Regions from separate parts of the Shewanella sp. SM20 genome, predicted to be linked through region 4. Evidence: predicted binding sites of a transcription regulator. Region 4 holds the regulator's gene; each other region holds the start of a gene.
What was found. The regulator sigma-54, encoded in region 4, starts transcription at its own class of promoters, with help from an activator protein. The targets are predictions, from matches to a motif close to GTTGGCACGNNNNTNGNNT.
Positions count from the first base shown of each region.

Region 1: L5M18_RS09765 (DUF1328 family protein) is a predicted target of sigma-54. The motif match lies at 2,138-2,156, and genes of this name have one in related genera.
Region 2: L5M18_RS04705 (flagellar assembly protein FlgT) is a predicted target of sigma-54. The motif match lies at 4,039-4,057, and genes of this name have one in related genera.
Region 3: L5M18_RS12490 (YggN family protein) is a predicted target of sigma-54. The motif match lies at 2,811-2,829, and genes of this name have one in related genera.

Region 1 covers NZ_JAKKRK010000019.1:25,689-31,838, reverse strand. The annotation lists gene L5M18_RS09775 (diacylglycerol kinase family protein) at 1-1,517, opposite strand, end outside; gene L5M18_RS09770 (hypothetical protein) at 1,662-1,856, opposite strand; gene L5M18_RS09765 (DUF1328 family protein) at 1,880-2,056, opposite strand; gene pfaD (eicosapentaenoate synthase subunit PfaD) at 2,412-4,058, opposite strand; gene L5M18_RS09755 (beta-ketoacyl synthase N-terminal-like domain-containing protein) at 4,178-6,150, opposite strand, start outside.
Region 2 covers NZ_JAKKRK010000007.1:17,002-23,151, forward strand. The annotation lists gene L5M18_RS04675 (chemotaxis protein CheV) at 1-914, opposite strand, end outside; gene flgA (flagellar basal body P-ring formation chaperone FlgA) at 1,117-1,824, shown strand; gene flgM (flagellar biosynthesis anti-sigma factor FlgM) at 1,900-2,223, shown strand; gene L5M18_RS04690 (flagella synthesis protein FlgN) at 2,226-2,651, shown strand; gene L5M18_RS04695 (LPP20 family lipoprotein) at 2,779-3,228, opposite strand; gene L5M18_RS04700 (FlgO family outer membrane protein) at 3,225-3,857, opposite strand; gene L5M18_RS04705 (flagellar assembly protein FlgT) at 4,138-5,304, shown strand; tRNA gene L5M18_RS04710 (tRNA-Arg) at 5,360-5,435, shown strand; gene L5M18_RS04715 (motility associated factor glycosyltransferase family protein) at 5,487-6,150, shown strand, end outside.
Region 3 covers NZ_JAKKRK010000026.1:56,917-63,066, forward strand. The annotation lists gene mutY (A/G-specific adenine glycosylase) at 1-496, opposite strand, end outside; gene trmB (tRNA (guanosine(46)-N7)-methyltransferase TrmB) at 697-1,413, shown strand; gene L5M18_RS12480 (YggL family protein) at 1,462-1,788, shown strand; gene glsB (glutaminase B) at 1,788-2,702, shown strand; gene L5M18_RS12490 (YggN family protein) at 2,886-3,707, shown strand; gene L5M18_RS12495 (LysR family transcriptional regulator) at 4,148-5,089, shown strand; gene L5M18_RS12500 (DUF885 domain-containing protein) at 5,745-6,150, opposite strand, start outside.
Region 4 covers NZ_JAKKRK010000031.1:49,989-56,138, forward strand. The annotation lists gene lptA (lipopolysaccharide transport periplasmic protein LptA) at 1-187, shown strand, start outside; gene lptB (LPS export ABC transporter ATP-binding protein) at 184-915, shown strand; gene L5M18_RS14060 (RNA polymerase factor sigma-54) at 1,023-2,501, shown strand; gene hpf (ribosome hibernation promoting factor) at 2,530-2,817, shown strand; gene ptsN (PTS IIA-like nitrogen regulatory protein PtsN) at 2,820-3,263, shown strand; gene rapZ (RNase adapter RapZ) at 3,260-4,114, shown strand; gene L5M18_RS14080 (HPr family phosphocarrier protein) at 4,101-4,376, shown strand; gene mgtE (magnesium transporter) at 4,621-5,985, shown strand; gene L5M18_RS14090 (molybdate ABC transporter substrate-binding protein) at 6,064-6,150, opposite strand, start outside.

The DNA.
Region 1 (6,150 bases), on a different contig from region 4:
ACTTTACTTGCACTCGCTTGTTGATCTCGCACATTTTTATTGCCTTCTTTCATCCATCCTGCAATCGCTAATTCAGCGAGGCTAAGCAACTGCTCTTTGGGTTCATCGCCAGCATCCAACCAAGTAATGTCGAGCAACCCGTCGGTCATGTTTGGTTCGCCATCGCCCTGCGCCAACACGCTGGTAAACGGTGCGGCATTGGCAACGATTAGGCTATGGGTCGTCAATGTTGTGGGTTTTGCATCATCTAAGCTGAGCTGGATGGTTAAAGTGATATCGGCATTCACTGCGCGCCATAAGCCATCGAGGTAGGCAAACTGGCCGAGAGCATTTTTACGCTCACGGTTTGCGGATTCAATCATTTGTTGCTCAAACCCTATGCCTACAAGCAACAACACTAACGCCTCATTACAACGCGCGGTATCAATGGCTTGGCAATGCCCTTGAATAATATTATCCAGCGCCTGAGAGATAGGAATAAGCTTACTGCCTAAACCAAAGAGGGCATGACTGAGGGCATTAGTTGTGCCAAGAGGAATGATGCCTAAGACGATATCCGTATCGACGATTTGAGAGGCCACTTCAGTCACAGTACCATCGCCACCACAGGCGATAATGATATCAGCGCCTGCATTACGGGCTTGCTCGGCGAAGACATTTGCGGTTTCGTCTGCTGTTGTGAGTTTTAAAGTCAGGTCAAAATAGGCTTTGAGTTCATCTTGGATTTGCTCGCGGTATTCTTGCCATTTCCCGCCACCAGAAACTGGGTTGGCGATAATCCACGCCACTTTGTGGATGTTAATTTTCCCTTGACTGAGCATGCGATCTAGCGCGCGTAATTGCCATTTGTTTAAGCCAGCGGTTTTGCGGATTTGCTTTATCTGTTGCAGTACTTCGGCGAAGTGCTGTTGTTTATCTTTACAAACCAAATAAGCGGCGAGTACAAGCACTGAGCGGCCACGACCCATAGCACAGTGAATGAGTACCTGTTTATTGGCGCGCACTTGGCGGTGCAGCCAGTTAACGGCTTGATTGAGTTGGGCGCTGGTCGGTACGCTATGGTCGAGGATGGGAATATTTAAATACTCGATATGATCTTCAAATTGCGACCAATCTAAGCCATCAAATTCAGCGGTGACATCCAGAATGGCAGTGATCTTATTGGCTTTAATCGTTTCCAGATCTGCGGAAAAGAGTCTACAGCCGAGATACAGATGTTCATCAATCCTCTGCATGGGCGGTACTGAATCGTATTTTCTGGCCCAGTGATTATAGAGTCGACTGCCTAATAAAAAGGGAATAAAACCCCAACGAATATACCAAGGAATAGTGCCATCTTGGCGTTTTCTAAAAATACTGGCGAGATTAAACCAATAGGCTGAACCGACTAAAAACAGTGACAGACTTGTCCATGCACAAATGAAAGTGAGCAGGGGAGAAGTGTCTGTTACTGCAAAATAGGCTAACAATACTGCACCTGCAGTGTACAAATATTTGATGTGGATCTTCGTTAGCATGCAAGTCCTCCAATGCCATTGTTCTTGGTTAAAATCGTTGCACTTGAATGGATAGATGTCGAGATGAGAGATGCAGAAATGAGCGAGTCTAAACCAAAAGGGTGGCAGTAGACGAGTCTATTGCCACCCTAAAGTGAGGTTTGTTTAGCACTTAGTATCTTTAGCTTTAACACCTTCTTTGACTTCTTCACAGGCATCTTCGATGGCATTACCTGTATCAGTCATTACTTCATCGATTTTTTCGCCCGCGTCTTCGGCTTTGTTATCACTACAGGCCGTTAAACCTAGGGCGAGTAATAATGCGAATGCAGCACTTGTCATCAGGGTAAATGGTTTCATATCTATCTCCTTTTCTAAAAAAATTATAGTCGCGGTGATTTACCCTTAAGGGCATTGATCAGCAGAGAAATCACTAATAACACAATAAATATGAAGAAAATGATTTTCGCTATTCCCGCCGCTGCGCCAGCAATCCCAGCAAATCCTAACAACCCGGCAATCACGGCAACAACTAGAAATACTAATGTCCAACCTAGCATAATAACCTCCTGCCCTTGTATTAATCCTTCTCATGACCGTTTGTGTCACTTGTAAGGTAACGGCTAATGGCTCTTACTTGATTGCGATCTTAATGCCAACTTTAAAAATTTTAAGTAGTTAATTGATTTTAAATATAATTTAAATCATTTTATTTAAAATGGTGTGAGTGAATTAAAAGAGGGGTAGGCAATTTTTACCTAAGCTTCGGTAAGAGTTTCAGCCTAATACGTTGAATCAAAGACTGTGAGCTGATGTCGTCCATAAGTAAAGACAAATAAAAGCCGACACTGTGAGTTTGTGTCGGCTTGAAGATATTATGATCTTATAATACAAGATGATAGGAGCTAAATACGTTTAAAAACGATTTAATGGTTTCCAGCGCTGCAGGCTAACTGGAATGCTCGCGCCTTGGGATAACAGCAAGTTAATCCGGGATTGATACGCCGCGCCCACCATTAAATGTTTGGCTAAATCCACCGCATTACGGGCCTTATAGTCATCTAAATAACTGCCTTTCGCCCAAGCATTAAATGCACCTAGCGCTGGGCCTGCCCAAATTTGGTAATCCATTTCGCGGCCGACTTCACCTGTGTTTGACCAGCGGCTCGAAAGACCTAAATACCAGCGGAAAATCAATGCCATCTTACGTTTTGGGTTATCCAGCGCGCGCTCGATTTGCTTGGGATCGCGCTCGTTAAAGTGGGCGACTGTGCCAGCCCAAATGTCATCGAGTGATGAGCGGAACACTTGCTCTTCGAGCTTTTTACGCTCGTCCGCAGGGATGGCATCAATCGAGTCGTAACGGGTGTAGATTTCATAAAGCTTATTGGCGCGCATCGGGAACAGAGTGCCGCGCTTAACCACTTGTAATTTCACGCCCATTTCGAACATATCGGCGGCAGGCGCCATAGTCACATCGGCCATTTCTGTGGTGGCGAGTAACTTACGGGTGTGTTCGCTGGCGCCCGCTTCGACGCAAGCTTGGTTGATAGAACCTGTGACGATGAATGCCGCGCCCATGTTGAAGGTGGCTAATGCTGCATCGGGTGTACCGACGCCGCCGCCTGCGCCAACACGGATTGGCGTTTTATATTGATATTTAGCTTGGATTTCATCTTTTAGTGCCAAAATTGTCGGCAATAGCGTGACCAATGGACGATTGTCGGTATGGCCGCCAGAGTCGGCTTCGGCTGTTATGTCGTCCGCCATTGGCACAAGTTGCGCCATCGCCATTTGATCTTGGCTGATAAGGCCATCACTTACTAATTGCTGGAGGATTTTGGCAGGCGCCGGCTCCATAAACTTAGTCGCGACTTCGGTGCGGCTGATTTTGGCGATAACTTTGTTGCCAATGACGATGTCGCCATGTGCGTCGCGGCTCAAACCTGCGGCGCGGTAATAGACGATTTGCGGCGTTAAACCTAAAAATGCCGAGGCTTCGACCGTGCGCACTTTATGTTTTAAAAACAGCTCAACGCTGCCGCGCTCTAATGCGGGCTCGCTTGGGCTGTGAATTAAGTTAAAAGCGTAAGGGCCATTGGGCAGCGCTGCTTGAATGCGGGTAATGGCCGCTTCAACACGGGATGGAATTAACCCCGCCGCGCCAAATGAGCACAAAATGCCCGCTTGGCCAAGGGCGATAACCAGTTCTTCCGAGGCAATACCGTTTGCCATAGCGCCGGCGTAGTAAGCGTATTTGACACCGTGGACGCGGCGAAAATTACTGTCGCCTAAACTTTGGGTGCCAAGGGCAGGGGCAAAGGCGCTGACAGGGTGTGAGCCCAATGGCGCTTGGCTGTCACTGGTGGTCACTTCGGCCGTTTGCGCTATGCCTAAGCCTTTTTCACTGTGATTGACTAAGTAACAGGCTTGGCTTAAATCTTTGAGTTTTTTGCCTAATGAGTCGATATCAAAGCTCAGCGCTGCATCGTTGACTTGCCACGGCCAAGGGCTGAGTTTTTCGTTATTACTATTGAATTGATCTAGAGTATGGCTAGTCATCTTGGGTCTCGTTTTTAATGCTGCTGCGTTGCTATTACTTGAGTAAAAAGTTCGGGTGTAAAAAGCCAACGCAGCGGCAGGATTATTTTTAAGTGATTCAATAAATAGAATTTACCGCATTAAGCTTCTTCAATACAGATGGCGATATCTTTGACTTCATAAATCCGCAGGCCATCTTTACTCAAATTGGCATCGCCCATAATGATGCGTTTGCCATTGTCGTCTGTCACGCTGGTAATGTGCACATCCAGCGACATCTGCTTGTTTAATGGGTTAATTTGGCCGCGATACTTCCATTTGATATCCGACAATATCTGGCCAAATTTTGGACTCTTAAAGCCTGCGCCAAGGTCTTGGTCAATCGCATAGGTTTGCATCAGCTCGATAATCGCTTCAACCCCTAATGAGCCAGGCATTACCGGATCTTGATGGAAATGGAATTGGAAGAACCAATCACTCGGGTCAATGGTGCGCTCGGCGTATAAATAGCCAAGGCCCGCTTTACCGCCGGCTTTCACGATTTCGGCCTTGTCGATAAAGTTAAGCTGACCGCCCGCTAAACGGTAATGCGGCTGGCCTTGTGGGGCGTTAAAGCTGCGATGCTGTTTATCTAACAGATTGATTTGGCTATCGGCGGTTATACCATTTTGCACATGCCAAGGCTGAGTTATTTTGCCGTTGTCTATGCCGAGTTGGTTTTTCAGCGCATCGCCCTTGAAGTAACCAAACACCGCTTTACCTTGGTAGAAAGGCTCGCCATCGCAGCTTAGCTCGAAGCTAAAATTCTGGATAATGTTGCTACCTGCAATCACAGTCGATAATAGACGTGAGTCGTTCACTATGGTTTTGCCGCGTAAATCCACATGGCGCAGCAACTTACCGCTACCGTCTAAGTTACGGAAAAACAGCTCTTGGCCGGGGAAGCCCAAGGTGGTACCCATATAGCCTGAGATAAAGCCGTTTGGCTGCAGTGATATTTCCATCAGCACAGAATAGGGCATCACAGCATGATGGCTGTTTTTAGCGTAATACCAAGCGTTTGCGGGCACTTCGTATTCAGCGATACACGATGATGGCTTTTTCAGCTCGCCGCGTTTGCCGTCAATCGCAATGACACGAGTCGTGAGCTGCAAATCACCGCAGGGCGTACGCGGTGGAATTAGGCCGCGATAGATGCTGAAATCGGGGCCGAAGCAGTTTTCGATATCGCCCGTGGCAAATTCGAACATGTGATACGGCGTGAACGGCAGGGTATCGGGCACGCGGTTGGCATACTTTGAATCCGCTGGCGCGACGGGCGCAGCTACATGCTTAAGCGGTACTACGCCTTTGTTGGTTGGCGCAGTTAAATCGGGCAGCTGCGCCATCAGCGGCGCGGCTGCTGTGGTTGTAATCAGTGAAGTATTCGTATCGTTATCCGTAATATAACGAGTGCATTCGGCTTCTTCTTTGATCATCACCCCAAGGTTTTGGAAATCCACCACTACTTTACCATTGAGCAGAATATCGATATTCGCCTTCGCATAGGGGCGCGGGCTCATGCCGATTTCGGTGATTTCCATGCGATAGGTGAGCAGGCCTGATTGCGGTAACACTTGACCGCGACAACGCACTTTTTGTGATGCGTTTTCGAGCGGTTGGAAACGACCATCTTTAACACCGAGGTGCATACCAATATGCAGCATAAAGAATTGCAGTAATTGACCACAACCTTCGGCCATTAATGATCCCGCCATCACTTGGTCGCCCTTAAAATGACATGGGAAATACCAATGATCGGCTTCGAGCTGCTTATGGCCTTGCACTGAGCCTAAGCCCCATGCGCCGCCATGCACCTCAAGATTGCTGACTTGTTCAATCATCAGGAATTTTTCAGAGGCAAAACACAAAGAGGGCTGCAAACCGTGTTGGGCTTGATGCGCCGCATGGGCGCCGCTAAAACAGCCACCGATATCGGCGCCGAGCAATTTATGGATTTGGCTGTAATCAAATTGGCTTTGCGCGCAATCAAGCAGCGGATTAAAGCGCTGTTTATTCGGATTATTCAAGGCGAGGTTGCGCGCTTTGATTTCAGCTTCGGTGTGAATAACGC
Region 2 (6,150 bases), on a different contig from region 4:
CTTAAATGCTTATTCACAGCAGCGGCCAGTTCGTCAGGATTAAACTTAGCGATAAAGTCATTAGCCCCCACTTTTTGAACCATTGCCTGATTGAATACACCACTTAACGAAGTATGCAGTACCACTTTAATATGCTTAAGCTTAGGATCATCTCGGATTTCAGCGGTCAGGGTGTAGCCATCCATTTCAGGCATCTCAATATCAGAGATGATGAGGGGGATCTCATCGGCCACATTATCCATCTCTTTGGCGATTTCTTTAAGCTTGTCTAATGCTTCGCGACCATCTTTTGCGGTATCAATTTGTAAATTCAATGACTCAAGTGAACGAATAATTTGCTTACGCGCCACGGCAGAATCATCAATAACCATAATATGGTAATGCTGAGTTCTGTCGAGGGTCAGTTTTTCATTGGCTTCTTCACTGATAGCCGTTTTAACCGGTGAAATCTCATCTAAGATTTTTTCCACATCGAGAATTTCAACTAATTCACCTTCAATTTCAGTCACAGCTGTCAGATAAGAATAACGACCAGCACCTTGCGGCGGAGGCATAATCGCTTCCCAATTCATGTTGATGATCCGCTCAACAGAACTGACCAAGAAGCCTTGAACACTGCGGTTATATTCAGAAATAATGATGAAACAGTTTTCAGTGCTCGCTAAAGGTTTTCCCCCTGTTGCCGCACTCAAATCAATCACTGAAATGGTTGTTCCACGAATATGAGCAACCCCCTTCACATAAGGATTAAGTTTAGGCAAAGTGGTCAGTGGTGGACACTGCAGTACTTCTTTCACCTTAAACACGTTAATCCCAAACCGTTGACGACCGTTTAATTTAAAAAGCAGCAATTCTAAACGGTTTTGTCCAACGAGCTGGGTTCGTTTGTTGACTGAATCAAGAATACTCGACATAACTCTGCCTTGTTGTTCTGTTTATGTTCGGCCCTATAACTCAGTTGAGTATAGGCATATTAATTGCTTACGTCTTATCTATCGATAAACATAGTCGAAACTGAGTCAATCTTCTGACAGTGATGCAAATTATTACAGTGGTCAGCTTCGAACTTAATAAAAGTATAGGTGCATTCTGGCGTTACAAGCTAGTCTCTTCATTATGAAAGTAAATTTAGTCTGTTTTTTTAGTCTTTTCACCCTCTTCATGCCCGCTTTAGCGAGTGCAGAGCCTATTGTCCCCACCGTATCGGCAATCTCAGAATTAGCTAAAGCGCTTATTTCAGAAAAAATATCCGTTCCAGAAAATGCCAAAGTAAATATTTCGCCACAGATGGTTGACGCAAGAATGCTGCCGTCACAATGTTCGTCTCCAATGAAAGTTGAACTGGCTAGCGATAGGGAAATTAGCCGTAATAACACCTTAAAAGTCAGCTGTGATACGCAAGACTTAGCTTACCCTTGGCAAATCTATATCTCGGTTCGGGTGGATATCTTATTCCCCGTTGTTGTCTCAACCGAAATCTTAGCACCAGGCGAACTCATCTCTCCTAGTCAAGTAGAAGTCCGTTACATTGAACAAAATAGCTTGAGAGGTGCCGAATTCGATGATCCGAGTAAATTGGCTGGCGTGCGAGTAAAACGACGAGTAGCAAAAGATAATCCCATATTAAGCAACAACTTATGCTTCGTTTGTAAAAATGATTCGATCTCTATCTACGTTCGTTCTGGCTCATTCGAGCTCAAAACAGCGGGCGAAGCCCTACAAGATGGCAATAAAGGTGATCGGATCAGAGTCAAAAATAGCAGTTCAAACAAAGAACTAGATGCTATAGTCACAGGCATTGGCGAAGTTGAAGTAAGAATGTAAAATAATCTAAAGCTTTTTTGTAAGCTGCCGATACCCCAGTTAAGAAATCCCGTACACACGACGCTGGAGCCTAAAATGGCAATTGATATTAGCAAACTCAACACTGCAACGACTGCGCAAGTTCGTTCAGGCGCAACGAAAACGAGCAGCGATCAATCTGCTCAAGTTGCTACAAAATCGACAACACCACAGAGAAGCGATTCAGTGGTCATTACGGCCCAGGCACAACAACTTCAAGGAGCTCAGACTAAAATGGCTAGCCTTCCTGAAGTTGATCAAAAGAAAGTAGCCGAAATCAAACAAGCTATTGCCGAAGGTCGCTATAAAATTGACCCTGAAAAGTTGGCTGCCAATATTGCAAGTTTTGAAGCCGAACTTAATGACTTAAATAAAGAGTAACTATGACTGAAATAGCTAAACTGGTAGATCTACAACACGCCCATTTGGCTGTTCTTAAGCAAATCATACTCAAGGAAAAAGGCGCTTTGGTTGACCAAAACGCCGATTTACTGCTTTCCCTTGCTAACGAAAAATCGCAATGTCTGAAAGAACTAAAGACTAATGATGATATTCTGGCAAAACACAGTGATAAATCGCTACTCACTCAGCAAGTCGAACTCGTGCATAAAATGGCCGAGATCAAAGACGCATTGACTGAATGCAAAGAATTAAACGAACAAAATGCCAGTTTAATTGAGATGAATTTAGCGAGTTTAAATCGCTTTGCTCAAGCTTTACAAGCCAGCAGAAACGCCTCCAGCCTCACCTATAACGATAAAGGCAAGACCTCGACTATCTCAAGTTTAGGCAATGATTTAAAGGCCTAACAAGCGCATCACTCCCACTTAGCATTCCCTTTTCTAAGCTCTGATTAGATATTAATGTCTTGTACAAAAAGAAAAGCCGCGTAAATACGCGGCTCAATACATGCTGTTGAACATACATTCAATAACGCTAGAAATACGTCACTTCCTTCACTCGTTGTGGACGGTTCTGTTGTTGATAAAGCGCCCAAACCTGTGAAAAATCAAGTTCTAACTCAGTGACATAATGCTCGCCTGCTGGATAACTCTTAACGACTCGTGCGCCGCGGATCACACCAGAAACTGACGCTTTGACATTATCGTCCGTCAACATCCAATCACTGACACTGCTGTTTGCCGTTATTTTCTGCCCATAAACTTGTTCTGCTAATTCACGATAAGCCACAATTTTTGATGCCTGCATAGCCATCAACACTCTTTGTGATTGCTCTTTAGCCGGTTGAGTCGCTAACGGCGCATATCCTATAGCCGTTAACTTAGGAAAACTCGGCGGCGGCACATCTTCCCATTGCACATATCTATCTTTAGCAGCGCAGCCAGTTAGCATTAGCGCCACAATAACAAAAAGGTAGCGTTTCATTTTCCATCTCCTAAAACACGTACTTCATTCATACCTGGACTCGCCTGACGATATAAGATGCCATTTTGTGAGACAATTTGCTCCGAAGGCTGCATGTAGTTTGCCAACTCTTTTTGAGTCACAAAAGTTTGAGATGCCGATACCACGCGATTGTTACTAATGTTCACAATCCGAGTATTGATCGCCATACCATTGGTTACTACGCTCATAGTCGAAACGACAAGATGCTCAACAGGAAGATCTTTCGACAATTTTTGCCAATCTCGCGTCAAAATAAAATCCCCGTCAGATGTGACTCTCAAGCCATCAGCTAAGTTTAAATCCACCACATTAAACTGAAAGCTATGGAGCGACGTCATTAATCCTTGCTGTAACTGTTGCGCTAACGCATTAGTGCCATTCAAATCGCCCACTAATACTGGTGTTGCAACTACGATAGGTTGATCAGAACGCAAAGCATCATTTTGCTTAACGAGCTCAGTCACTATTCGCTGTGCTAAATGGTTAATCACTGCCGTTGGCGGCAACCCATTGCCATCCACTAAACTCGGTTTGGGCGGCGTAACCGGTTTAGCTACACATCCACCTAACATTATCAATGTTAAGGGAATAATCACACGCTTTAGCATTGGATTTACCTCATCTATGGGTGCATTGGCAGTCAAGTGACTCACTTTCTAAGCTTCAAATTTTTAATGAGTAACAAAAACCAGCAATCTTTGGACCAATATTAACCTCAGTCCGACAATATTCTTCTATTACGCAGTATATCGACTGTAACGCTGGAAACTTTATCAAAAGTTCTCATACTCAGGCACGAAATTTGCTTTATTGACATATTAGATTAAGAGTCAGAAAACTGGCTCGATTGGTAATATCGCCATTAGCTTAGCGATAAGGATTGAATTGATGCACATACCAGGTTCAGCTTCGCTCATCATTTTGAGCCTTTTACTACTTTCTTTGCCCACCAGAGCCGAATGGATAGAAGCCAGCGGAGAAGCAACTATTATCAATGGTAATACAGCTCAAGCAAGGGAAGAAGCAATTAATCAAGCTGTTAGCTATGCGACTTTAAGCACAGGTATTCAAATATCCAGCGAGCAACAAACCTCTAATGGTAACCTCACACAAAATAACTTTGCGATAAATCGTAACGCCCAAGCCATAAACATCCAACTCGTAAGCGAGCAAATTCAGGGAAATAAAATATATGTATCCCTACGCCTCGATCTAAATGATGATCCAACACAACAGTGTCCTAATGGCCAATTAAAGGCCGCTATTTTAATACCTCAAACACAAATAAAAGATCGTTCTCAGCTTAGATATGGACAACTTTCAGGCTTTGAAGAGGTCATTTCAGAGGCGTTAGGGAACACTATAGAAGATTACTCTTCAACTGGCTTTAGTCACATCCATGCTAACGAGCGACTCGATATTGAACAAGACCTAGTGGATATTCGCGGTTATCGACTCCCAAGCTGGCTCAGTGAAATTACCGACAGCCAATATATTCTTCAACCGCAGATCATTGATATATCGATAGAGCCTGTACAACCCACCTTCTTAGGATTTTGGGATGAAGCTCCGCTAAGGCAATTTCAATTCAAACTCAGCCTCTATCATGGGATCAGTGGCGAAGAGGTCTGGAGCAAAAGCTACAGCACATCGGCCCCATGGGAATTTGAAGAACAGGCTATCATTGCTCCCAACAGTAATAGATTCTGGCGTTCCTCCTATGGAAAAAGTATTACTCAATTAATATTGCAAGCTACCCGAGATTTAGACAGCACACTTAATTGCAGGCCATTACTTGGCCAAGTCGTTAGCCGACAAGCAGACAGGATTATATTAAATCTAGGCCGCAAACATGGCATTCGTGTCGGTGATAAATTCCAAGTAGTATTACAACAAAACTTACCCGATAGACTCAATGAAATGCGCGCCGTCGCGACCAAAAGTCGTGCAACGGTAAAAATTGAGCAAGTAAGCGAAGAAAGTGCCACCGCAGTACTTGTAGACCAAAATGCCGCCTACAATGTACAGATAAACGACATAGCGCTTAAGATTTAAGCAACTAAATCATAAGCCTTTTAATCAAAGATAAAACCAGTATAATCACTGTCGTCTCTTCATAGCTCAACAGGATAGAGCAGCCGCCTCCTAAGCGGCCGATCGGGGTTCGAGTCCCTGTGGAGAGACCAGATAGTGACCTTGGTGATATCAAACTCCCAGAAATCTTCCGGAGAAACGGAATGACTCAGCTATTTGCGTCTAATCTCAATATTATCGTCAAGCGTTGGCCTATCGTAGCAGCTGCAATAAAATCAAGTCCATTTGATCACCTTAAAGCTCACTTAGTTATTGGAAGTAATCAAACAATCAGTGTTAATGGTATTCAATTAAGCAGCCGACACGATCGTATTGCAGAAGCCAAACTGTATATCAATACCCTTCCAAAAGATGTAAATAGTGTGACAGTTTATGGTGTGGGTATGGGAGATGTTCCAACACTATTAATTGAAAAAAACTCGATTAATACGATTAAAGTCTGCTTGCTTAATACATCACTATTCTCATTATTGATCACCTATACAGATCAATCAGAATGGCTTAGTCATCCCAAAGTTCAACTACTCGAGCCCCAAAAACAAAATCGCCTTGATCCGGTCTATATTGCCATCACCCCAGACTTAAGTTTAGTCTCAAATGAAAATGCCAGTTTACGTGATTTGCTGGTTTACGAAAATAATATAGAATTTGTGAATAGCAAACATAAATTAGATGACCCTGTAATTAAAGCAAGATTCTCAGAGAATCTCTCTTTTCTCAAATTAGATCCTGATGCCGCAATGTTAAAATTAATACACAAGCAGCACACAGCTTTTGTCATAGGATCTGGCCCTACACTCGAGGAAC
Region 3 (6,150 bases), on a different contig from region 4:
AAAGTTGCTCTTCAACCGTCTTTTGCCCTGGCCAACCTGCTATTGCCCCATGTCTTGCTAATACACGTTTTACGTTGCCATCGAGAATGGGGTGATGTTGCCCAAGTGACAATGACAATACTGCGCCTGCCGTCGAGCGGCCGATGCCGGGTAGGGCGAGCACTTGTTCAAAATGTGTTGGAAATAATCCCTGATAATCATCGCGGATTATTTTGGCTGCTTTATGCAGATTACGCGCCCTAGCGTAATAGCCAAGACCGGTCCAATGATGTAATACCTCATCGTCTGGCGCGTTAGCAAGTGCTAACACATCGGGAAAACGCGCCATAAATTTAAGATAATAGGGAATAACAGTCGCAACCTGAGTTTGTTGCAGCATAATTTCAGAAACCCATACGCGATATGGGGTTTTATCTTGCTGCCAAGGGAGGGTTTTACGACCGTGATTGTCGTACCAAGAGACGATACGTGTAGCGAAGGAGGCTGTAGATTTCATCGGCGCAGTGTAGCGGCAGTTATCTTCTTAGACAAGCGTCAAAGATAAGTTGGCAAGGGATCTAAAGCTAAAAATCGCTGCTAAATTCGCACTCTTAAATAATCTTGGTATACTTTCGCCCCATTAGTGCTTGCACTGTATGTTGAACTTTGGATAATGCCCTTCTTTTATGATGGTGTTGTCCACTAGACGAGGCAAAAATGAGCGAAGTCACTACCGCTGAATTTAATGAAGAAGGCAAGTATCTGCGCAAGATCAGAAGCTTTGTCCTGAGAGAAGGTCGCCTAACCAAAGGCCAAGCACACGCTATTGAAAGCCAGTGGCCAACAATGGGTTTAGATTACAGCCCAGTGCCATTGGTACTGAGCGACGTTTTTGGTCGTGAAGCCGATACTGTGCTGGAAATTGGCTTTGGCATGGGTGCCTCTTTAGTACAAATGGCTAAAGATGCACCAGAGCAAAATTTCATTGGTATTGAAGTACATAAACCGGGTGTAGGCTCTTGCCTCAGTGATGCCGCCATTGCTGGTGTGACTAATTTACGTGTGTATCATCACGATGCCATGGAAGTATTAGAACATGCGATTGCTGACGGTTCATTAGCCCGAGTGCAATTGTTCTTCCCAGATCCTTGGCATAAAAAACGTCACCATAAACGCCGCATCGTACAAGCTGAATTTGCCGAACTTATTCGTCGCAAGCTAAAAATTGGCGGTGTGTTCCATATGGCCACTGACTGGGAAGAGTACAGCGAGCATATGTTAGAGGTGATGCAAGCCGCTCCGGGTTATCAAAACCAGTCGGCCGACGGCAGTGTTGTGCCGCGTCCTGATCATCGTCCATTGACAAAGTTTGAAGCCCGCGGCCATAGACTGGGTCACGGTGTATGGGATCTGATGTTTGAGCGTATCGCTTAATCACGAACTCAATTTTAGCTAATTTTAAACACAAAAGGGAAAATCACTATGGCAACTAATCGTAGCCGTCGTTTACGTAAGAAAATGCGCGTTGATGAATTCCAAGAGTTAGGTTTCGATATGGCTTGGACTTTTGATGCATCAGTATCTGAAGCCGATATCGATGCAACTGTAGATAAATTCATCGATGAAGTGATCGAAACCCGTAAATTAGGTTTCCATGGCGGCGGCCACATCGAATGGGAAGGCATTATCGCCACTCAAACGATTGGGAAATGTACCGAAGAAGATATTGCTGCAGTTAAGGCATTCTGGGCGACCCAAAAAGTGTCTCAGGTTGAAGTTAGCGAACTGTACGACATTTGGTGGGGTTAATGCCCGAGTTGGCATTACTTGAGGAAGTGGTCGAGAAAGTTCGACCCTTGCTCGGCCAAGGAAAGGTTGCAAATTATATCCCCGCACTGGCCAGCGTTGATGCTGGAAAATTAGGCATTGCCGTCACGACTGTTGACGGTGAAACTTTAGGTGCGGGCGATTACCTTGAGCCGTTTTCGATTCAAAGTATCTCCAAAGTTTTCAGCTTAACCTTAGCGTTAACTTTGTATGAAGAAGCCGAAATCTGGAGCCGTGTTGGCAAAGAACCTTCGGGCCATTCATTCAACTCTTTAGTACAAGTCGAGTTAGAACGTGGCAAGCCGCGTAATCCCTTTATCAATGCTGGCGCGTTAGTGATTGCTGACTTATTGCAGAGTCGTTTAGGTGCTCCTAAACACAGAATGCTTGAGTTAGTCAGGCAACTAAGCCAAAACGATAAAGTGTGTTTCGATAAACAAGTAGCAGATTCAGAATATCAGCATAGTGCGCGCAATGCGGCTATCGCTTATTTGATGAAGTCGTTTGGTAATTTTCAAGGCGATGTTGATACTGTGCTGCGCACCTATTTTCATTATTGCGCCTTGAAGATGAATTGTGCTGACTTGTCTAAGGCCATGTTGTATTTGGCTAATCGCGGTAAAAGTATCACAGGGTCTGAGCTTATCTCTCAAGTGCAAACTCGACAACTTAACGCTCTGTTGGCAACCTCTGGCTTATACGATGGTGCGGGTGAGTTTGCTTATCGTGTTGGTATGCCAGGTAAAAGTGGCGTCGGTGGTGGTATTATTGCCGTGATCCCTGGAGAACTGTCGATTTGTGTATGGTCGCCAGAACTCGATAATAATGGCAACTCACTTGCGGGCACTGCGATGCTTGAGCATCTCAGTCAGCGTCTCGGTCGTTCTATTTTCTAGTCTTATCTCTCGTTTTTTATTAGCACTATCAGACTAAATGTTAGCGAATTTCGCTAATGACCTTTTAGTGCTAACTTTAAAAATCCAACATAATCATATTGTTATAAAGTTGGCGCATCTCCTGCTATAAGCTATTCAGTAGTTTAGGTTTATCGAATTATTCAGATTAAAGGACGAACAAAAATGAAATTAAATAAGTTATTAACTGGATTTGCATTATCTGGCGTGATTTTAGGAACATCTAGCGTACAGCTGGCGCAAGCACAAACAGAGCCAAAAATAGATGAACGCTGTGAAGTCGCCTTAAATTATGACGTTATGGTTGAGCCTAAAAAATTAGTCATGAGCGAGAAGGGCACAGAAAAGTATCGTATCGAAGTTGACAAGTTATTTGTGGAAGGTAAGCAAGTTAACTTAACCGACAAGCAGAAAAAATTGGTTACTCAATATGCCGATGAAGTTTCGACTCAAGTGCCAGAAGTGATTGAACTGGTGAATGAGGCAGTATCTCTTGCTTCCAAAGCGGTTGGTATGGCCTTAACACCTTTAATGGGTGATGCCGCTGGTGCAAAATTTGATGAAATGATGGCTGGCGTTCAAAAACGGGTTGATTCAGTGGCTTATAAGAATGGTGATAGCTTCTATTTAGGGGCGACTGAAGACTCGATGCAAAGTACATTTAACGATGAATTCGAGCAGGAAATGGAACAAATTGTCCAGAATTCAATTGGCGCAATTATGATGAACTTAGGTGGCCAAATCATGTCTGGTGGCGGTGAGAATTTTGAAGCCAAGATGGATACCTTCTCCAAAAAAATGGACAATTTAGGCCAAGATATTGAGCAACAAGTTGAGAGCCAATCTAAGGGATTAGAAGCTAAGGCTGACCGTTTGTGCGACCGATTTGAAAATTTGTTAGTGCTTGAAAATCAATTGCGCCAAGAAGTGCCAGAACTAGCACCTTATGTGTTGACACAAAACTCAACCAAGGAACTGCGTGAATAGTTCTTGTAAATAGTTCTTGCGAATCGCCCTTAGTTTTAACTGCAATAACTTCTATCTCCTTGTGCATGAGTCAAACTTGAATGCTACGCCCCTAGTCAATTTATCGACTAGGGGCTTTTTTATTGGCTACGGTTTAATCGTGGCGACAACCCTTATGGCTAAGTTGATGTGGCTTAATAGGCTAGGCTTGCAGCGATTTAGTTCGGAATGTTACAGTCTAGAGACGAATATTTGGTATACTCTTAAAATATAATTAAAAGCTGGCATATCAGTCAGATATAACCCCCTACTTTAGTGGACTTTTTCGGTCTAAATCTCTGCGTTATATCATTTTGATGCGAGATATCAATGCTATGGTTATTTTTAAGCGATGATTACGCTAACCATAGTTGTTCACCGAAAGTTAATATCATTGTCGTAAACAGCTTAAGGCGACTTCCATGTTAGAACTGTTAGAACCTATTGCGATTTTTACTCATGTGGCCAGAGCAGGTAGTTTTAGTGCCGCCGCAAGAAGGCTTGGGATCTCTAAGTCTAAGGTCAGTACACAAGTCGCCGATCTTGAACATAGACTTGGTGTTCAATTAATTCAACGTACCACCCGCAGCTTAAGTCTGACTGAAGCAGGGCATTTGCTGTATCTGCAAGGTGAAGAACTGCTGCGTGACGCTGAACAAGCGATAGCCAGCGTGCATAACTTAAATGATGCGACCCGCGGCGTGCTCAAGGTGGGTATTTCCCAATCCTTTGGGGTGATGCATATCATTCCTGCGTTGCCATCTTTTATGGCAAAACACCCTGAGCTTGAGCTACAAGTGAGCTTACTGGACCATAAAGTGGATGTCGTGAGCGAAGGCTTAGACTTACTGTTAACTATGTCTGAGCAATTACCGCTTGGCATGGTTGCTAGACCTCTGATGAAGTGCCAATTCCTGTTAGTTGCTTCGCCTGGCTATATTGCTCAACATGGCGAGCCAACTCGACCTGAGCAGCTAGTTGACCACAACTGTTTGGTCTATCAAGGTGAGTGGCACGAGCACAGCATGTGGCAATTTAAGAAGGGTGATGACTACTGTGAAATTGGCGTATCGGGTAATTTCAGGGTGGATAATGCGCCTGCATTAAAATCTGCTGCAATCAGTGGTCTTGGAGTTGTGTATCTTGCGAGTTATCTGATGGAAGATGAAATTGCTAAAGGGACATTAGTGCCTTTACTGAAGGATTGGCAATTGACCCACCATCTGCCATTGCAGGCGGTTTATCCCCGTCGTAAGCACTTAGCACCTAAGGTTAGTTCTTTTATCGAATTCATCAAAGATCACATAGGAACGCCACCGTATTGGGATGCTCCCTATGTCGAATTATTCAGTAAACGTCAGTAAAATAGGAAACATTGTTCTCAAAAGCAGTCTTATGTGGTTTTAAATTGGGCAGGTACTTTTCTGGTCATTTAAAATCAATGCTTTAGGTTGAGTTAATGAGTACATTTGTTGATGGTTTTTTAGGGGTTACTAAAGCACTTTTTTATAACATCCTTGAACTCTGTTCTTAATTGAATACAATGGTAACAGTTGATTCGGAATGATCTGAGTCCTATACGTTTATTGGAAATGACCCCTTTCAATTTTTGTATACAGGTCGGCGTTAATGCAGTTTTGGATCACAGCCAACAGAAGTTTGAGAACTAAAACAATGTTGGCTCTTTAAACCATCATCCTAGTTTTTGGTTTACCTCAGCCTTATCGCTGAGGTAATTTTTTATTGATGGTTTGTAGCCTTGAGCACAAGTTTTGTCTCCCTGTACCCTAAAGTCGCAACTGTGTGTTAAATGATGTGAAGGCGAGTGCTAAAGCATATATTAATGCAACAAATATAGTGACCCACAGTGAGAAGGGTTCTGTTATCTAACGGGATAATGGTACCAATAAAAAAGCCACTTTCGAGTGGCTTTTTTATTGGGCGCAGCTTAAGACTTTCACTTATGTCGCTTTAGTCGTGAAGCAAGTTAACAGTGCTTCACGGCTAAGCATTAAGGCATTAGGCCTGCTTCTTACTGGCTATCCAGAGATCGACTTGTTGCTCTAACACATCCAGTGGTAATGCGCCGTTAGCAAGTACTAGCGTATGGAAGTCGCGGATATCAAATTGACTGCCAAGCTGTTGCTCTGCTTTATGTCTTATCTCTAGTAGTTTAATCATACCTACTTTATAAGCTGTCGCTTGCGATGGCATAACGATATGGCGTTCAACCATTTTCACCGCATCTGATTTAGCATTTGGCGTATTGTCCACGTAATAGGTTATGCCTTGCTCGCGGGTCCATTTTTTTGTGTGGATGCCAGTATCAACGACTAAGCGACAGGCACGCCACAACTCCATTGCTAGGCGACCAAAGTCAGAGTAAGGATCGGCGTAGAGTCCCATTTCTTTTGGGAAAGATTCG
Region 4 (6,150 bases):
TCAAGCGGGTAGCCAAGTTACAGGCAATTTAATCCGCTATAACATGATTCAACAGAAATTGATGGCCGAGAGTACTGGCAGTGGTGACGATCGCGTGATCACTATTATTCAGCCTGAAAACTATCAAGATGATGCTAAATCAGACGCTCCGGCGGATAAACCTGTAAAAAAGCAGGACTCTAAATGACCCAAATCACCTTAAGAGCACAAAATCTGGCGAAAAGTTACAAGAGTCGCCAAGTGGTTAAAGACGTCAGTCTGACGGTAAAAACCGGTCAAGTCGTTGGCCTACTCGGTCCGAACGGCGCGGGTAAAACCACGACCTTTTACATGGTTGTCGGGCTAGTGAAGAGCGATAAGGGACATATCTTTATCGACGATGATGATTTAACCGCAGATCCTATGCATCTGCGTGCCCGCAAAGGCATAGGTTACTTACCGCAGGAAGCCAGTATCTTTCGTAAGCTAACTGTTCATGACAACATCATGGCCGTACTGCAAACTCGTAAAGAACTTAAAAACGAAGAACGAGAAGAAGAACTAGAACATCTGCTCGAAGAGTTTCATATCACCCACATCCGTGACAGCCAAGGCATGTCATTGTCGGGTGGCGAACGTCGTCGCGTCGAAATTGCGCGAGCTTTAGCCGCTAATCCTAAGTTCATTTTGCTCGATGAACCGTTTGCCGGCGTCGATCCTATTTCGGTTATCGACATCAAGAAGATTATCGAACAACTCAAAAGTCGCGGCCTTGGCGTACTGATCACAGACCATAATGTCCGCGAGACATTAGATGTATGTGAACATGCTTATATTGTGAGTCACGGAAACCTGATTGCCGAAGGGACTCCAGCAGAGATCTTAGACAATCAGCAAGTTAGGGCTGTGTACTTAGGTGAACAATTCAGGCTATAGTTAATCGAGCGAAGCCAATGGAGGCAATTTATACCGCCATTGGGCTTCACTCAAGATAATAATAAGCGACCTCATCCAACAATAATAACGTAGGGATCAGCGGTAACATGAAAGCGTCACTCCAGCTCAAACTGGGTCAACAGTTAACCATGACGCCACAATTACAACAGGCCATACGTCTGTTGCAACTGTCGTCATTAGAACTGCAGCAAGAGATCCAGCAAGCATTAGATTCTAATCCCCTTCTCGAGCTGGAAGAGGATCAATTCGACGCCACTAAAACCCCTGTAAACCAAACGCTATCCGATACGGATTTCAGTGAATCTAGCACTCTGCCACCAGAAAAAGACAGCTCCACCATAGACACGGCAGAGTCGCTAACCAAAGAATCCATGCCCGATGAGCTCCCCATGGACACCACATGGGATGAAGTGTTTACCGCCTCCCCAAACTCAGGCCCCGGCGGCAGTCGTGAAGACGATATGCCCTTCCAAGGCGAGACCAGTGAAGGTTTGTACGAACACTTAGAATGGCAAAAAAACCTCACGCCGTTTTCTGAAACCGATTTAGCCATTGCCACCGCCATTATTGATGCAATCGACGATCAGGGCTATCTCACCCAAAGCACTGAAGAAATTCTCGAAGCCATGGGCAATCCTGAAGTTGAGCTTGACGAAGTCGAAGCCGTACTCAAGCGCATTCAGCATTTTGATCCCATAGGCGTTGCCGCCCGCGATTTAAGTGAATGCCTGCTGATCCAACTGTCGCATTTCGCCGCTGATACTCCCAACCTAGAAAACGCCCGTATGCTGATCAAAGATCATTTAGATCTGATCGCCGCCCGTGATTTTAGGTTGTTGATGCGTAAGACTAAATTAAAAGAAGATGAATTAAGGGATGGTATAGCACTCATCCAAACCCTCAATCCTCGCCCAGGTTTGTTGATCACGCCCAATAATGACGAATACGTTATCCCAGATGTGTCTGTGTCGAAGAAAAATGGCCGCTGGGTCGTTGAGCTTAATCCTGACTGCATGCCCAAAATCAATGTAAATCAACATTATGCTTCTATGGCACGCAGCACAAAAAACCAAGCCGATAGCCAATTTATTCGCGGCCATCTGCAAGAGGCTAAATGGTTTATTAAGAGTCTAGAAAGCCGTAACGACACTTTGCTTAAAGTTGCTAATTGCATAGTGCAATATCAGCAAGGTTTCTTTGAGTATGGTGAAGAAGCCATGAAGCCTATGGTGCTTAACGATATTGCTGAAGCGGTAGAAATGCATGAGTCCACCATCTCACGGGTCACAACTCAAAAATACATGCATACCCCTAAGGGACTTTTTGAACTAAAATACTTCTTCTCTAGCCACGTCGGGACTGACGATGGTGGTGAGTGCTCATCCACAGCAATCAGAGCCTTTATAAAGAAACTGGTGGCAGCGGAAAACCAGAAAAAACCATTAAGCGATAGTAAGATGGCACAACTTCTGGCAGAACAAGGGATCAACGTAGCCCGCAGAACCATTGCGAAGTACCGAGAGGCTATGCTTATTCCACCTTCTAATCAGCGTAAAAGTTTATAACCTACAGTGGATATCGGAGGACGTTTCTATGCAAATAAACCTAAGTGGACACCATGTCGAAATTACCGAATCGTTACGTGCATATGTAGAAGAAAAGTTTTCAAAACTTGAACGCCATTTCGAACAGATCAATAATGTGCACGTTGTGCTCAATGTTGAGAAAATGCAACAGATTGCTGAAGCGAGAATAAACCTCATAGGTGGTGAAGTTTTTGCAACTTCAGAGCATGCTGACATGTATGCCGCTATAGACGCCCTGATTGACAAGCTTGACCGTCAGGTTATTAAACACAAAGAGAAGTTAACAAAACACTAATAATGGAACTTTGTACCATACTGCGGCCGGAGTGCACTACCTGCGCCACTCCGGGCAGCAAGAAAAAGGTACTGGAACTCATCAGCGACTTAGTCGCTGCCCAGTACCCGACCCTCTCATCTCAAGAGATATTCGAAAGCCTAGTGGCGCGCGAAAAGATGGGGAGCACAGGTATAGGTAACGGCATCGCCATTCCACATGGTCGACTAGCCGATATAGATCAGCCCATTGCCATACTCATTAAGTGTGAAGAGCCGATAGCATTTGATGCTATCGATAAGCAACCTGTTGATATTTTATTTGCACTACTGGTGCCTGCAGACCAATGTCAGCAGCACTTAAGTACTTTGTCTTGCATGGCCGAAAAGCTGAGCGACAAGCAAATATTAAAGCAATTACGCAAGACGCATGATGAAACGGAACTCTATCAGGTAATCACTGGATGAAACTGGTCATAGTGTCGGGCCGCTCAGGCTCAGGCAAATCTGTCGCCCTTAGGGTACTCGAAGATCTCGGCTATTATTGTGTCGATAACCTTCCCTTGCCATTGATTGGCAGTTTGCTTGAGCAACTCAAAGGCAGTAACGATCTCGTCGCCATCAGTGTCGACGTGCGTAACATGCCTGAGCAGGATAAGGTCTTAGTGAAACAACTCGCTAGCCTACCTCCAGATACTGAGTTAACGAGCTTCTTCCTTAACTCCAGCGATAAAATTCTGCTCAAGCGTTACAGCGAAACCCGCCGTTTGCATCCTTTGTCGAAGAGCCGAGTCTCTTTGCAAGAAGCGATAAAGCTGGAGGGGAAACTGCTTGAGCCTATGTCAAAACTGGTCGATCACTACATAGATACGTCGAATTTGAATATCTATGATTTAAGCGACCAAGTCCGACAAATTCTCCTTGGTAGTGTCGATAAAGAACTCGTGATCAACTTCGAGTCCTTTGGCTTTAAGCACGGAATGCCCACCGAAGCCGACTTTATGTTCGATGTGCGCTTCCTGCCCAATCCCCACTGGGAGCTGGCGCTGCGGCCATTGACTGGCTTGGATGAACCCGTAGCTGAGTTCTTAAATCGCCAACCACTGGTCAATAAGTTCATCTGGCAAATCGAAAATTTACTGGAGACTTGGCTGCCGCACCTCGAGCGTAACAATCGCAGTTATTTAACTGTGGCCATTGGCTGCACAGGTGGACAGCACAGATCGGTTTACGTCGCAGAGCAATTGGCCAAACGCTTTAGTAACGGTAAACATAAAGTGTATGCCCGTCATCGAGAGCTCAATAATGCCAAAGCTTGAACGTCAGATAACCATCTGTAATAAGCTCGGTTTACATGCCCGTGCCGCCACTAAGTTGGTGGTACTGGCTTCCGAGTTTGATGCGACCATCACCTTAATCCAAGGCGATAAACAAGCATCGGCCGCCAGTGTACTTGGCTTACTGATGCTTGAAACTGGCATGGGTAAAACCATTAAGCTGATCGCCGAAGGCCCAGATGCAGAGCCGGCTCTCGATGCCATTTGTGCCTTAATCGACGCTAAGTTTGACGAAGCCTGTTAGTTTCACTTCACACTAAGCACTTCATAGTTAGATTCACTTCATGTCTAGTTTAAAAAACTTGCCATTCAGACATGGCAAAACATTTGTCGCTCAACGATACAAGCTACTGGCGATTACACTAGCGGTCATTGCGCTGGCCTTACCTTAGCCGCCTTAATCTGTGTCATCGACTGACGCTTAGTCACCGCTAAATCATAGCCCAACACCAAGATCTCAAACCAATTTGCCGCACAATGGAGGACAAATGCCCGTAGATAATGCAGAAAACGATCACACCGGACATAGTCTTGACCAGTTAAACCAAGCGCTTAGCAGCGGCATGTTCGTACACGTGCGCAATATGCTGCAAAAAATGGCCGCCTCAGATATCGCGCTGATCTTAGAATCATCACCGCCAAGTGCCAGACAAGTACTGTGGCAGCTCATCGATCAGGAACAAATAGGCGACATACTCGATGAGTTGAGTGAAGAACTCAAAGACCCACTGATCCGCAGCATGAGCCCTGAGCGAGTCGCGAAAGCGACAGCAAGCATGGACACCGACGATCTCGCCTATATTCTGCGAAGTCTTCCCGACGCCGTTTACAAACAAGTGTTGCAGTCGATGACGGAGCAAAATCGCCTGAGGGTAGAACAAGCCCTATCTTATCCAGATGAGACCGCCGGCAGCTTGATGAACACAGATACTGTCACCCTAAGACCCGATGTGAATATCGATGTGGTGCTGCGCTATCTTCGGCAAAGGGGCAACCTACCCGACACCACAGATACCTTATATGTGGTCGACAAACAGGACAAAGTCCTTGGCGGTGTTAGGCTGGCAGATCTGCTGACTTGCGCGCCAAGCACCACAATTCGCAATATCATGGATCCCAATATTCAAAGTATTCCTGTGAGCATGTCCGACAGCGAAGTCGCACAGAAATTCGAACGCAATGACTGGGTATCGGCACCTGTCGTCGACAGTGATGGTAAGCTGCTCGGGCGTATCACAATCGATGACGTAGTCGATGTTATCCGCGAAGATGCTGAACATTCCATGATGGGTATGGCGGGGATGGACGGAGATGAAGATACCTTTGGTCCTGTGCTAAAAAGTACCCTACGTCGCTCGCTCTGGCTCACTATAAACTTATTCGCCGCCCTGCTCGCCTCGTCGGTCAGCAATATGTTTGAAGGCACTATTGAACAATTTGCCACTATCGCCATCCTAATGACGATTGTCCCTAGCATGGGCGGTGTTGCCGGTAATCAGACCTTAGCGCTCGTGATCCGCGGTATTGCTTTAGGCCATATCGGCCAAAGCAACGCCCGCTGGCTTATCGGTAAAGAGCTATCGATTGGTTTTCTCAATGGCTTGATGTGGTCGATTTTAGTCTTTGTCGCCGTGTGGCTATGGAAGGATGATATGGCACTGGCGGGATTAATTGGTAGCGCCATGCTGATCAACATGACAGTAGCTGGGCTTGCAGGTGCGAGTATTCCATTGATTTTAAAACGACTTAAAATCGATCCTGCCCTCGCTGGCGGTATGGTGCTCACCACAGTCACTGACGTGGTTGGCCTGTTCGCCTTCCTCGGGTTAGCGACGCTCTACCTGATGAACTAACGCTTTAACAGTTTGAGCTAACCACAGAACGGCACCCCAAAGGTGCCGTTTTTTATCCGGCTTGAAAGCTAAAAAAGGTTATTTTGCCGGAGGTTGAAAACCATAACTGCTCAGAATCGCTTGGCCTTTTGTCGATAGAATAAACTCAGCTAACGGCTTAGCGGC